DNA from 2 places in the Streptomyces sp. NPDC001514 genome. Region 1 is predicted to be linked to the other one. Evidence: riboswitches for the same ligand, from Rfam matches in the RefSeq annotation. Region 1 holds a riboswitch; the other holds the start of a gene.
What was found. Region 1 has a riboswitch for S-adenosylmethionine ahead of thrC (threonine synthase). Riboswitches for the same ligand answer to the same signal wherever they lie in the genome.

Region 1 (7,188 bases):
AGGCCGCAGCTGACGGGCGTACTGCGGCCGACGCCGCGCGGGTCGAACCCGACGATGTCGTACGCGTCGCGCACCGCCTGGGGCAGCTTCTTCCCCGTGGTGGAGGGGCTGTTGATGCTGGAGCCGCCGGGTCCGCCGGGGATGAGCAGGAGCGTGCCGCGCCGGGCCGCCGGCTTGTCGCTGCGGACGCGGGAGACGGCGAGGGAGATCTTCGGGCCGCTCGGGTCGGCGTGGTCGAGCGGGACGGAGACGGTGGCGCATTCCTGGCGGGGGTCGAGGCCGGCGGCACCGGGGCAGGTCCCCCAGCGCAGAGCGTCGTCGGGCGTCGTCGCCCCGGCCATGGGCGCCGCGGCGGCGACGAGGGCGGCCGCGAGGAGCGTGATGCATGTGGTCCGCTTGATCCGGTTGCTTCGCATGCGAAGAGCCTCGCGGAACCGGCGCCCGGCTCCCACCGGGCCAACTGGCCTGTTGGGGGTGGGGATTACCCCAGGCTCGCTCCCCGTCCGATCACCGGCCGAGCTGCGGCTCGCCCAGGACCTCGCTGCCCGCGCAACGCCCGAGGGCGGCACCCCCTGGGAGTAGGGGTGCCGCCCTCGGCACTCAGGACGGTTGATCAACCAGAGGTCGATCAGAAGTCCATGTCACCGCCCGGCATGCCGCCCGGAGCGGCCGCGGAGGCCTTCTCCGGCTTGTCGGCGATGACGGCCTCGGTGGTGAGGAACAGCGCGGCGATGGAGGCCGCGTTCTGCAGGGCGGAGCGGGTGACCTTCGCCGGGTCGATGATGCCCTCGGCGATCATGTCGACGTACTCGCCGGTCGCGGCGTTCAGGCCACGGCCCGTGTCGAGGTTGCGCACCTTCTCCACCACGACGCCGCCCTCGAGGCCGGCGTTGACGGCGATCTGCTTCAGCGGGGCCTCCAGGGCCAGCTTCACAGCAGCGGCACCGGTGGCCTCGTCGCCCTCGAGCTCGAGCTTCTCGAAGACCTGGGAGGCCTGGAGCAGGGCCACGCCACCACCGGCGACGATGCCCTCCTCGACGGCCGCCTTCGCGTTGCGAACGGCGTCCTCGATGCGGTGCTTGCGCTCCTTGAGCTCGACCTCGGTCGCGGCACCGGCCTTGATGACGGCCACGCCGCCGGCCAGCTTCGCGAGGCGCTCCTGGAGCTTCTCGCGGTCGTAGTCCGAGTCGGAGTTCTCGATCTCGGCACGGATCTGGTTGACGCGACCGGCAACCTGGTCGCTGTCACCGGCACCGTCGACGATCGTCGTCTCGTCCTTGGTGATGACGACCTTGCGGGCGCGGCCCAGCAGGTCCAGGCCCGCGTTCTCGAGCTTGAGGCCGACCTCCTCGGAGATGACCGTGCCACCGGTGAGGATGGCGATGTCGCCGAGCATGGCCTTGCGGCGGTCACCGAAGCCCGGGGCCTTGACGGCAACGGACTTGAAGGTGCCACGGATCTTGTTGACGACCAGGGTCGACAGGGCCTCGCCCTCGACGTCCTCGGCGATGATCAGCAGCGGCTTGCCCGACTGCATGACCTTCTCCAGCAGCGGGAGGAGGTCCTTCACCGAGGAGACCTTGGAGTTGACGATCAGGATGTACGGGTCCTCCAGCGAGGCCTCCATACGCTCCATGTCGGTGGCGAAGTACGCCGAGATGTAGCCCTTGTCGAAGCGCATGCCCTCGGTGAGCTCCAGCTCCAGACCGAAGGTCTGGGACTCCTCGACGGTGATGACGCCTTCCTTGCCGACCTTGTCCATCGCCTCGGCGATGAGCTCACCGATCTGGGTGTCGGCGGCGGAGATGGAGGCCGTGGAGGCGATCTGCTCCTTGGTCTCGACCTCCTTGGCCTGGTCGAGCAGGGCACCGGAGACGGCCTCGACGGCCTTCTCGATACCGCGCTTCAGGGCCATCGGGTTGGCGCCGGCCGCCACGTTGCGCAGGCCCTCGCGGACGAGCGCCTGGGCGAGAACGGTCGCGGTGGTCGTACCGTCACCGGCGACGTCGTCCGTCTTCTTGGCGACTTCCTTGACCAGCTCGGCGCCGATCTTCTCGTACGGGTCCTCGAGCTCGATCTCCTTGGCGATGGAGACACCATCGTTGGTGATCGTGGGGGCGCCCCACTTCTTCTCGAGGACGACGTTCCGGCCCTTGGGGCCAAGGGTGACCTTGACGGCGTCGGCGAGCTGGTTCATCCCGCGCTCGAGACCGCGCCGTGCCTCCTCGTCGAACGCGATGATCTTGGCCATGTGAAGTGGTCCTCCCGGACTGGGGTGGATTTCTCCGGACCGCGCTGGCGCCCGCGACGGACGGCCTGCATGCCTTGTGGTTCCTTGCCCCACCCGGCCTGCGGGCCTCACCGACCCGGTCCTTTGTTGTCACTCTCACTCGGAGAGTGCTAACGCCAATGATTAGCACTCGGGCATGGAGAGTGCAAGCCGCTCCGAAGAAGCGTCCCCGAGGGGTGGCGGTCGAACGCCGGGCGGGCGCAAGCCGCTCCGAAGAAGCGTCCCCCGAGGGGTGGCGGTCGAATGCCGGGCGGGCACAAGCGGCTCCCGGACACCCGGAGACCTGAGACCCGAAGACCGGACCCGAGCACGACTGAGGGCCCGTACCCAGTCGGGTACGAGCCCTCCGCCACGTTGCTGCAGTTGGTCGGCGCCTCAGCCGGCCAAACGGACCATGTCCGCCTGCGGCCCCTTCTGACCCTGCGAGATCTCGAACTCGACCCGCTGGCCCTCCTCCAGGGTGCGGTAACCGTCCATCTGGATCGCGCTGTAGTGGACGAAAACATCCGCACCACCGTCGACCGCGATGAAGCCGTACCCCTTCTCCGCGTTGAACCACTTGACGGTGCCCTGAGCCATGCCTAACTCCCCTATTACTGGCCCTTGCACAGGACCGCACTTCGCGGACCCGGGTCAGACCTCACCCACGAAGAGGCGTGGATGTGCGCCGGAACGCGTCGACCGCGGCTGAATGTATCTGTCCAACTGCCGTCTGCAACAGGTCAATCGGACGAGAAATCCGGGCAGGACCGAAAGGAAAGTTCCGAAGAATTCCGAGCATTCCCGGGCAAGTCGGGCCGGACAAAGCGCACTTAGTACGCATCAGGCTCGAACACTTTGGCTGTTTCTTGTCGCGCGGAGACGCATTCTCATATGCGTCTGGCACGAGCAGCGGAGGGGACTTCCCCAACTCTACCGCGCTCAACCATGCAGAATTGCCCCCTCCGCTTAGCTTGCGGAGGGGGCAATTCTGCTGACGCTGCGTGGCGATCAGCCTCCGGCGACGGCCGGAATGATCGAGACGCCCGCGCCGTCCGGCGTCGCCGTCTCCAGGCCCTGCTCGAAGCGCACGTCGTCGTCGTTGACGTACACGTTCACGAAGCGGCGCAGCTTGCCCTGGTCGTCCAGGACGCGGGCCGCGATGCCCGTGTGCTTCTTCTCCAGGTCCGCGATGACCTCGGCGAGGGTCGCGCCCTCCGCCGGGACCTCGGCCTGGCCGCCCGTGTACGTGCGGAGGATGGTGGGGATGCGGACGTTGACGCTCATGCGAGACCAGCCTCTCGGAAAGAGTCCAGGTTGGGGCTAATGACTGCGGACATACCCGTCGTGGGGGCCACCGCGTCCAGGGTCTTCAGGCCGTCACCCGTGTTGACGACCACCGTCGTGAGGGACGGGTCGATGACGCCGGTCTCGATCAGCTTCTTCGCCACGCCGAGGGTCGTCCCGCCCGCGGTCTCGGTGAAGATGCCCTCGGTGCGGGCCAGCAGCTTGATCGCGTCCACGATCTGCTCGTCGGTCACGTCCTCGACGGCACCGCCGGTGCGGCGGCAGATGTCCAGGACGTACGGGCCGTCGGCCGGGTTGCCGATCGCCAGGGACTTGGCGATGGTGTCCGGCTTCTGCGGCCGTACGACGTCGTGGCCGGCCTTGAAGGCCACGGACACCGGCGAGCAGCCCTCCGCCTGGGCGCCGAAGATCTTGTAGGGCTTGTCCTCCACGAGGCCGAGCTTGATCAGCTCCTGCAGACCCTTGTCGATCTTCGTGAGCTGGGAGCCGGAGGCGATGGGGATGACGATCTGGTCGGGGAGCTGCCAGCCGAGCTGCTCGCAGATCTCGTACGCGAGCGTCTTCGAGCCCTCGCCGTAGTACGGCCGCAGGTTGACGTTGACGAAGCCCCAGCCCTCGCCGAGCGGGTCGCCGATGAGCTCGGAGCAGAAGCGGTTGACGTCGTCGTAGTTGCCCTCGATGCCGACGAGCTCGCCGCCGTAGACCGCGGCCATGACGACCTTGCCCTGCTCCAGGTCGTGCGGGATGAACACGCAGGAGCGGAAGCCGGCGCGGGCGGCCGCGGCGCCGACCGCGCCCGCGAGGTTGCCGGTGGAGGAGCAGGAGAGCGTGGTGAAGCCGAAGGCGCGGGCGGCCTCCAGGGCCTGGGCGACGACTCGGTCCTTGAAGGAGTGCGTCGGGTTGCCGGAGTCGTCCTTGACGAAGAGCTTGCCCGGCTCGACACCCAGCTCGTGGGCGAGGTTGTCGGCCTGGACGAGCTGGGTCCAGCCCGGGTTCAGGTTCGGCTTGCTCGCCACGTCGGCGGGGACGGGCAGGAGCGGCGCATAGCGCCAGATGTTGGCGGGGCCGTTCTCGATCTGCTTGCGCAGGCCCTCGGGATCGCCGCTCGGCAGGTCGTACGCGACTTCGAGCGGCCCGAAACACAGCTCGCAGGCGAAGATCGGACCGAGCGCGAAACGCTCGCCGCATTCACGGCACGAAAGGCCGGAGGCCGGGCCCAGATCGACGGTGTCGGTGGAGGGTGCAACTGTCTGTACAGCCATGGAGGCGAGGCCCTTTCTCCTCATCTTCCTCATGGCGCATCTCGCCATGAGACGGATTTGGCACCTTCCCTAGCCGGGAGCCTCGCGCGCGATGATCGCGTCGTGGCCGGCTGGAGGGTTGCCGGGGCTTCAACGGGCCGTTTCCCTCTGCCCCTCTGGATGAGCGGTATGTGATTGTCGGCGTGACGACCCCGGCATGCGAGGGTCGTCCGCGTTGTTCAAGACTGTAACCGAACCCCCGGACGTCTGAGATGGTCGTCCGATCCGCGAGATGGAGATCAGGTGCTGGAAGAGGTGGAGCGCTGGCTGGCCCGGCGGTCCTGGTCCGTGGCAGACCGCCCGCTCGACCAGCTCGTCGCCGCGAAGCGCGGAACCACGGTCAGCGTGGTGCTGCCTGCGCTGAACGAGGAGGCGACCGTCGGCGAGATCGTCTCCGTGATCCGCCGTGAGCTGATGACGGACGCGGTGCCGCTCGTGGACGAGCTCGTGGTCGTCGACTCGGGCTCCACGGACCGTACGTCCGAGGTGGCGGCCGAGGCGGGCGCGCGGGTCGTGCACCGGGACGCGATACTCCCGCGGATACCGGCCCTGCCCGGCAAGGGCGAGGTGCTGTGGCGGTCGCTGCTGGTGACGACCGGCGACATCGTCTGTTTCGTGGACGCGGACCTGAGGGAGTTCTCCGCCGACTTCGTGTCCGGGATCGTCGGCCCGCTGCTGACCGAGCCGGACGTGCAGTTCGTGAAGGCGATGTACGACCGGCCGCTGGGAACCGCCGATCTCGATGCGCTCGCCTCCGGCAGGACGGGGCAGGGCGGCCGGGTGACGGAGCTGGTGGCCCGGCCGCTGCTGAATCTGCACTGGCCGCAGCTGGCCGGCTTCGTCCAGCCGCTGGGCGGCGAGTACGCGGCGCGGCGCTCGCTGCTGGAGCGGCTGCCGTTCCCCGTCGGGTACGGGGTGGAGCTCGGCCTCCTCGTCGACGCGCTGCACACGGTCGGGCTCGACGCGCTGGCGCAGGTGGACGTGGGCGTACGGCTGCACCGGCACCAGGACGGCCAGGCGCTGGGCCGGATGGCGGCGGCGATCTACCGTACGGCCCAACTGCGCTTGTCCCGGGGACATTTGGTGCGGCCGGCGCTGACGCAGTTCGAGCGGCGCGAGGAGGGTTTCGTCCCGCGGACGCATGCGGTGGACACGGAGGAGCGGCCGCCGATGCGAGACATCGCGGAGTATGCACGGCGCTGGGCGGCGTGAGGACGGACACCCGGGTCCTTTGAAGCCCGCCCGGCGTTCGAGGGCGGACAACCGGGTCGCCCGGACGGCACCGGGCACGGCACCCCAGGTGGCGTAATGCGGCGCGGCGCAGCGCGTCAACCGTGGGCATATTGTCTAGATTTCTGACTTATGGGCTATACGAGACTTATGGGCGCTCGGCGCCAGAATTCCAGGTCGCCCCGCCTCCTCTGGACCCTGACGGTCCTCGCCGCCGTCTCCGCCGCCGTCTCGACCGGAACGCTCGCCCCGACCGCCGTAGCCGCCGACCCCGTCGCACCCCCCTTCGAGGAGCGGTACGACGCCTCCCTGTACGGCGACTTCACGACCACCGGCAGCACGTTCGGCCAAGGATCCGGCACCGGCCGGGTCAGGATCCCTCAGGGTGCGCGGGTCGCGTACGCGCGACTGTTCTGGGGCGGGAACGCGTGCGCCCCGCTCGCCTCCGCCGCCCCCTCGCTCACGGTCGGCGGAAACGAGCCGGTCGCGGTCGGCGCCGCGCACGTCGTCCGGGACCCGCGGCCGGCGCCCGGCGGGGGCTACTACTCGGGCGAGGCCGACGTCACCGCCGCCTTCAAGGGCGTCACCGGCTCCGGCACCCCGCTGCCCGTCGCCGTCGGCGGCATCCGGGCCCCTGCCGACCGCGGCTGCTCCGCCGGCTGGTCGCTGACCGTCGTGTACGCGTACGACGGCCCGGACAAGGCCCACGCCCCCGTACGGCGCAACGTCCGCATCTACGGCGGGCACGCCGTGCAGCGTCCCGCCGCGCCCGTGACGACCGTCCCGGTGAGCGGCTTCCACCGCTCCGGCGGGCAGGTCCGGGCGGCCGTGACGGCGTACGGGGGCGCCGGGAACACCACGGGGGGCCGCTTCCTCGTCAACGGCGAAAAGGTCGCGCCGGGCGGCCGCGTGGCCGGCGTGAGGGAGTTCGACGTACCCGAGGGGGCGATCGCGCGGGGCGCCACGTCGGCGACGTTCACGTTCGAGGCGGACAGCGACACGGTGGACACGTACGTCGCTTCCGGACTCGCCCTGTCGATCCCGGTGCCCGATCTGGAGATCACCAAGACGGCGTCGACG
Region 2 (7,188 bases), on a different contig from region 1:
ACACGCTGCTCGCCGCGACCATGTCCTACTTCGAACGCTGGGGCGTCATCCCCAGCGAGCTGATGCGCAGCTCCCCCCGCGCCCTCCTCACCCCGCTGACCGCGCTGTTCGTGCACGGCAGCTGGCTGCATCTGCTGGGCAACATGCTCTTCCTGTTCGTCTTCGGTGCCATGGCCGAGGAGCGGATGGGCCACGTCCAGTTCGCGCTCTTCTACGTCGGCTGCGGGTATCTGGCACTCCTCGCGTACGCCGCGGCGAACGCGGAGTCCACGCAGACGCTGGTAGGGGCGTCGGGGGCGATCTCGGGGGTGCTGGGCGCGTTCCTGTGCCTCTTCCCGAGGGCACGGGTGACCAGCCTCTTCCCCTTTCTGTTCTTCCTGCCTCTGCGGTTCCCCGCGTGGATCGTGCTGATCTTCTGGTTCGCCCTGCAGTGGCTGGCGGAGGCGCAGCGCACGTCCTCGGGGCCGGGGGTGGCCTACCTGGCACATCTGGTGGGCTTCGGGATCGGCTTTCTCTACGCGTGGGGGCGCTTCAGGCAGGGGACGCTGCGTCGCTCGGGGGACGACCCCCGAACCCCCGGCAGTAGGCTTGGGGCCCAAGCCAGGGCCACCGAGGGAGACAGCAAGCCGTGATCACCGCGATCGTGCTCATCAAGACCAGCGTGGACCGCATCCCCGAGATCGCCGAGTCGATCAAGTCGGTGGAGAACGTCAGCGAGGTCTACTCCGTCACCGGTACGTACGACCTGATCGCGATGGTGCGGGTCACCCGGCACGAGGACCTGGCGGACATCATCCCGGGCCGCATCAGCAAGATCCCGGGTGTCGAGGCGACGGACACGCACGTGGCGTTCCGTACGTACTCGCAGCACGACCTGGAGGCGGCGTTCGCGATCGGCCTGGACGCGTGACGCGGGCCCGCGTCACGCGTCCGGGCCGTCCGGCGCTCGAGGACGGTCACACCGGCCCACCCGGCGGTACCGCCCCGGTCCCGCTGCGCGCGACGCAGCCGGCCCCGGCGTCTCAGACGGCAGGCACGCACCTGCCGTCCTCGGTGCGGTAGTTCCACTTGGCGCCGTCGCGCACGAGCTCCTTCACGGCCCGGACGAACCGCTCGACGTGCTCGTCCGGCGTACCGGCCCCGAAGCTCACCCGGATCGCGTTCAAGGAGCGTTCGCCCGGCTCCGCCTCCGGTGCACCGCACTCGCCGACCTCCTGCGGGTCGCTCCCCAGCAGGGTGCGGACCAGTGGGTGGGCGCAGAAGAGTCCGTCACGGACGCCGATGCCGTACTCGGCGGAGAGCGCGGCGGCGAAGTGCGAGCTGTTCCAGCCCTCCACGACGAAGGAGATGACGCCGACGCGCGCCGCGTCGTCGCCGAACAGCGACAGCACCTTGACCTCGGGCACCTCCGCGAGGCCCGCGCGGACGGCGGCGATGAGGTGCTGCTCGCGCGCGACCAGCGCCTCGAACCCGGCCTCCGTCAGCGCCTTGCACGCGGACGCGATCGCGTAGACGCCGATGACGTTCGGCGAGCCGGCCTCGTGGCGGGCGGCGGTGGTGTGCCAGTCGACGTCCACACCGCCGTCCGTGCGCCGCGCGACCTTGCGCGAGGCACCACCGCCCGCGAGGTACGGTTCCGCCTCCTGCAGCCAGTCCGCCCGCCCGGCAAGCACACCGGAACCGAAGGGCGCGTACAGCTTGTGTCCGGAGAAGGCGACCCAGTCGACGTCCAAGTCCCGTACGGAGACGGGGTGGTGCGGCGCGAGCTGCGCGGCGTCGAGCACGACACGGGCGCCGTGGGCGTGCGCGGCGGCGGCGAGTTCCCGTACGGGCCAGAGCTCGCCGGTGACGTTCGACGCGCCGGTCACGCACACCAGCGCCGGGCCGTACGGATCCCGGTCGGCGAGCGCCAGTTCCAGGGTCCGCACCGCCTGGCCGGGCGTGCGCGGCGCGTTGAGGTAGGTCACGCGGGCGTCGCGCCAGGGCAGCAGCGAGGCGTGGTGCTCGGTCTCGAAGACGAAGACCTGGCAGTCGGCGGGGAGCGCCTGGGCCAGCAGGTTCAGCGAGTCCGTCGTCGAGCGGGTGAAGACGACCTGGTCGTCGTCGCGGCAGTCGAGGAACTCATGGACCGTGGCCCGGCTGTTCTCGAACAGGTCCGTGGACAGCTGCGAAAGGTACCCGGCGCCGCGGTGCACGCTGCCGTAGTACGGGGCGTACGCGGCCACGTCGTCCCAGACCCGCTGCAGGGCGGGCGCGCTCGCCGCGTAGTCGAGGGCGGCATAGGTGACCTCCCCACCGGTGACCAGCGGGACGGTGACGTCCCGGCCGAGTACCGGCAGCGGAGCGGCACAGCAGGGGTCGGCGGCGGAGTCGGCAGCGGATTCGGCGACGGTGGTTTCGACGGTGTGGGGGCGCACGGACATGGCGGTATCTCCCGGCAGGAAAGAGCGAAATGGCTGTGAAGAACCCGTACGGCGGCGGAACTGCCGCTCCGCATACGGGTGTTGCCTCGACGCACGGCGAAACGGCTCGTACGGAGGTGTGAAAAAGGGGCCGAGAGGCCCTAGCGCATTCGCTTGCTCACGAGACTGCTCCCTTGAGGACCAGGACCCCAGGGCTGTGACATTCACCGATGTCCAAGGGGTCCGCGCTTGCCGTAGACCTCGTTGCCTACGGCCTGGTCTTCACCCGGGGCACCCCGCCACGGACGGAGGGTTGCCGGACAGCGGGCCGGGGCCGTAATCGCTGTCACTCATGACCTTGGCAAGCATCCTGCCATACGCCGGGGAACGCGCAAGGCGCAGTCCGCACTGTGGACTGCGCCTTGCGCCACATCCCGCGACGCCTTGCGCCGCATCCCGCGGGGTGCGGCGCCGACAGCGAGGGGCCGGGGTCAGCGGTTGCTGGCCGACACCCACCGCTCCAGCGCCCGCTTCGCCTCGCCCGAGTCGATGGACTCCGCGGCCTTCGCCATCCCGGCGCGCAGCTGCTCCACCAGAGTGCCCTCGCCGGGCTCCAAGGCAGCGAGCGCTGCCGCCGAGTTCAACAGGACCGCGTCCCGCACCGGACCGGTCTCGCCCGCCAGCAGCCGCCGCGCGACATCCGCGTTGTACGAGGCGTCCGCGCCCCGCAGCGCCTCGACCGGGACCAGCTCGATGCCCACGTCCCGAGGGTCGAAGGCCTCCTCGCGCACCGCTCCGTCCCGGACCACCCACACCCGGGAGGTCGCGGTCGTCGTGAGCTCGTCCAGGCCGTCGTCGCCGCGGAAGACCAGCGCGCTGGACCCCCGCTCGGCCAGCACCCCGGCCATGATCGGCGCCATCCGTGCGTCGGCGACGCCCGTGGCCTGCGCCTTCACCCGGGCGGGGTTGGTCAGCGGCCCCAGGAAGTTGAACGTCGTACGAATGCCGAGTTCCTTGCGCGCCGCCGCCACATGGCGCAGCGCGGGGTGGAACTTCACGGCGAAGCAGAAGGTGATGCCCGCTTCCTCCGCGACCTGGGCGACCCGCTCCGGCGTCAGCTCCAGATTGACGCCGAGCTTCTCCAGCACGTCCGACGCACCGCTCGCGCTGGACGCGGCCCGGTTGCCGTGCTTGACGACCTTCGCGCCGGTGCCGGCGACCACGATCGCGGACATGGTCGAGATGTTGACGGTCTTGGCACCGTCGCCGCCCGTGCCCACGATGTCGACGGTCGGCCCGGGGACCTCGATCGTCCGGGCGTGGTCGTACATCGTCCGCACGAGCCCGGTGATCTCCTCGACGGTCTCGCCCTTGGCCCGCAGGGCGACGGCGAACCCGGCGATCTGCGCGTCGGTCGCCTCGCCCCGAAGGATCCGGTCCATGGCCCACGCGGTGGCGTCGGCGCTCTGGTCGCGCCCGTACAGCAGCGAGTCCAGGACGGAGGGCCAGGAGAGGCCCGCCGCGGTCATGCTCCCCCTCGCTCCGCTGGGGGTACCCCCACCAGCGGGGGTCACAGCGCTCATGGTCGCTCCTGGGTCCGTTCGTACAGGAATGCCACCACCCTATCCATCCCGGGGGACGGCAAAGAGCCCCGTCCGGTGAATGGACGGGGCTCCTGCCGTGGCGATCGCTCGGATCAGCGGGTGGGGATCAGTGGTGGCCGTGGCCGCTCATGATCTCCCGGTACTCCTCGGCGGTCGGCTTGGGGATCTGGTTCCCCTTGCCGAAGTAGCCCTTGCTGAGCTTCGCCCGGAGCTTCTCGGTGCTCTTGACCTTGCGCTCGACGCCGTTCTCGTCGACCGTCGGGCCGATCTCGACCGGCTCGTACTGCTCGTGCGCCGTGAGCTTGTAGCGGTCGCCCTGGCTGAGCGGCTCGTGGATCTCGACGAACTCGCCGTGCGGCAGCCGCTTGATGATGCCGGTCTCGCGTCCGTGCAGCACCTTGTCGTGGTCGCGGCGCTGCAGACCCAGGCAGATCCGCTTGGTCACGATGAACGCGATGACCGGTCCGGCGATGGCGAAGATCCGGACGAACCAGGTGATCGCGTTGATCGACAGGTTGAAGTGCGTCGCCCAGAGGTCGTTCCCACCACCGATCAGCATGACCATGTAGAAGGTGACCCACGCGACGCCGAACCCGGTACGGGTCGGCGCGTTGCGCGGCCGGTCCGCGATGTGGTGCTCGCGCTTGTCGCCGGTGATCCAGGACTCGATGAACGGGTACACCGCGATCGCCGCAAGCGCGACTCCGAAGAGCATCAGCGGGATGAACACACCCAGGACGAAGGTGTGGCCCCAGACGTTGATCTCCCAGCCCGGGAAGAAGCGGATCAGACCCTCGGCGAAGCCCATGTACCAGTCGGGCTGGGCACCGGTGGACACCTGGTCCGGACGGTAGGGGCCCATGGCCCAGATCGGGTTGATCTGGGCGATCGCAGCGATGACCGCGATCACGCCGAAGACCAGGAAGAAGAAGCCTCCGGCCTTGGCCATGTAGACCGGCAGCAGCGGCATGCCGACGACGTTCTTGTTGGTCCGGCCCGGGCCCGCGAACTGCGTGTGCTTGTGGTAGAAGACCAGGATCAGGTGCGCCGCCAGCAGGCCGAGCATGATGCCCGGCAGCAGCAGGATGTGGATCGAGTAGAACCGGGCGACGAAGTCTCCACCGGGGAACTCTCCGCCGAACAGGAACATCGAGATGTACGTGCCGACGACCGGCATGGACAGGATCGCGCCCTGCGTGAAGCGGACACCGGTGCCGGAGAGCAGGTCGTCCGGGAGCGAGTAGCCGGTGAACCCGGTGAACATGCCCAGGACGAACAGCAGGAAGCCGAACAGCCAGTTGATCTCACGCGGCTTGCGGAAGGCACCCGTGAAGAAGACGCGCATCATGTGCACGAACATCGCCGCGAGGAAGATCAGGGCGGCCCAGTGGTGGATCTGCCGGATGAGCAGACCACCGCGCACGTCGAAGCTGATGTCCAGCGTCGAGGCGTACGCCTCCGACACCAGGACACCCTGCATCGGCACGTACGAGCCGTGGTACTCCACCTCGTTCATCGACGGGTGGAAGAACAGCGTCAGATACACACCCGTGAGGATGATGATGATGAAGCTGTAGAGCGCGACCTCACCCAGCATGAAGGACCAGTGGTCCGGGAAGATCTTGCGCATGTTGGCCTTGGCCAGGGAGTAGATCCCCAGGCGGCCGTCGGCCCAGTCGGCGACCCGCTCACCCGCGGGTGCCTTGCGCTTTGCGTCAGTTGTAGTACTCATCCGCGCTCCCAGAAGGCAGGACCGACGGGCTCTTCGAAGTCGCCGAGCGCCTCGAGGAAGCCTTCGTCATTCACACCGATCCGCAGCTGCGGGAGGGCGTGACCGGCCGGGCCGAAGATGACGCGGGCGCCGTCGGAGAGGTCGAAGGTGGACTGGTGGCACGGGCAGAGCACGTGGTGCGTCTGCTGCTCGTACAGGGAGATCGGGCAGCCGACGTGGGTGCAGATCTTCGAGTACGCCACGATGCCGTCGTGCGACCACTCGAGCTCGCGCTTGTCCTTGATCTCGTCCGGCTGGATCCGGACGATCATCAGGGCGGCCTTGGCGATCTGCGTCTGGAAGTTGTGGTCGTGCTCGCTCAGGCCCTCGGGCATCGCGAAGGTCAGCGAACCGACCGGGATGTCCTCCGGGCGCAGCGGCTCGTGCGTGTTCATGTTGATGAGCTGCTTGCCCTTGGCCCACAGCGTGTGGAACAGCTTCTCCTCGGGCAGCGGACCCAGGTCGCGCAGCAGCATCACGCCGGAGAGCGGCACCATGGCCAGCGCACCGAACATCGTGTTGCGGATCAGCTTGCGCCGGCCGAAGCCGGACTCCTCGGCACCGGCCGCGAAGTCGGCGTGGACCTTGGCCCGGACCTCCGGCTCGGCGGCGATCGGGTGCCGCTCGTCCGCGACCTCCACGTCGGACATCAGGGTGCGGGCCCAGTGGACCGCGCCCGCGCCGATGCAGAACAGCGCGATGCCGAGGGTCATGCCGAGCGCGAAGTTCAGCGCGCTGATGTGACCGATCGGCCAGACGTAGATGCTCTTGTCGACCGGGAAGATCACGTACGACGCGATGAAGCCGATCGTGGCGAGCATCGACACCGTGAACAGCAGGGCGACCGTACGCTCGGACCGCCTGGCGGCCCGCTCGTCGATGTCCTGGATGCGCGGCTTGTGCGGCGGCAGGCCGGGGTCCGCGAACGGATCCTCCTTGACGGCCACCGCTCCGCGCGCGTGCTCCTGCTCCGAGGGCAGGGTCTCTTCTGGAATGTCTTGGCTACTCATGACTTCTTGGCCTTAGCGGTGTGGGCCGCGACCCAGATGGCGACTGCGATCAAGACGCCCAGACCGAAGATCCAGGCGAACAGACCCTCGGTGACGGGGCCGAGTCCACCCAGCTTCAGACCGCCGGGGTTCTCGGTCTCGCCACTGTTCACGGTCTGGAGGTACGCGATGATGTCCCTCTTCTCCTGCTCCGGCATGGTGGTGTCGGGGAAGGAGGGCATGTTCTGCGGGCCGGTCTGCATGGCCTCGTAGATGTGCTTCGGGCTCACGCCCGCGAGGTTCGGCGCGTACTTGCCGTGGGTCAGGGCGCCGCCCTCACCGGTGAAGTTGTGGCACTGGGCGCAGTTGGTGCGGAACAGGTCACCGCCGTTGGCGATGTTGGCCCCTTCCGGGCTGTACTG

Region 2: it holds a riboswitch for S-adenosylmethionine, as region 1 does, so the genes downstream of both, ACWCXB_RS18490 (aminotransferase class V-fold PLP-dependent enzyme) here and thrC (threonine synthase) in region 1, are expected to answer to the same signal.

Annotation. Positions count from the first base shown of each region.
Region 1 covers NZ_JBSFHO010000002.1:264,910-272,097, forward strand. The annotation lists gene ACWCXB_RS03885 (alpha/beta hydrolase) at 1-416, opposite strand, end outside; gene groL (chaperonin GroEL) at 629-2,251, opposite strand; gene ACWCXB_RS03895 (cold-shock protein) at 2,666-2,869, opposite strand; gene ACWCXB_RS03900 (MoaD/ThiS family protein) at 3,281-3,556, opposite strand; gene thrC (threonine synthase) at 3,553-4,863, opposite strand; SAM riboswitch class I at 4,857-5,005, opposite strand; gene ACWCXB_RS03910 (glucosyl-3-phosphoglycerate synthase) at 5,122-6,090, shown strand; gene ACWCXB_RS03915 (DUF7927 domain-containing protein) at 6,259-7,188, shown strand, end outside.
Region 2 covers NZ_JBSFHO010000016.1:13,196-20,383, reverse strand. The annotation lists gene ACWCXB_RS18500 (rhomboid family intramembrane serine protease) at 1-632, shown strand, start outside; gene ACWCXB_RS18495 (Lrp/AsnC family transcriptional regulator) at 629-910, shown strand; gene ACWCXB_RS18490 (aminotransferase class V-fold PLP-dependent enzyme) at 1,023-2,423, opposite strand; SAM riboswitch class IV at 2,643-2,760, opposite strand; gene trpD (anthranilate phosphoribosyltransferase) at 2,894-3,985, opposite strand; gene qcrB (cytochrome bc1 complex cytochrome b subunit) at 4,113-5,738, opposite strand; gene qcrA (cytochrome bc1 complex Rieske iron-sulfur subunit) at 5,735-6,787, opposite strand; gene qcrC (cytochrome bc1 complex diheme cytochrome c subunit) at 6,784-7,188, opposite strand, start outside.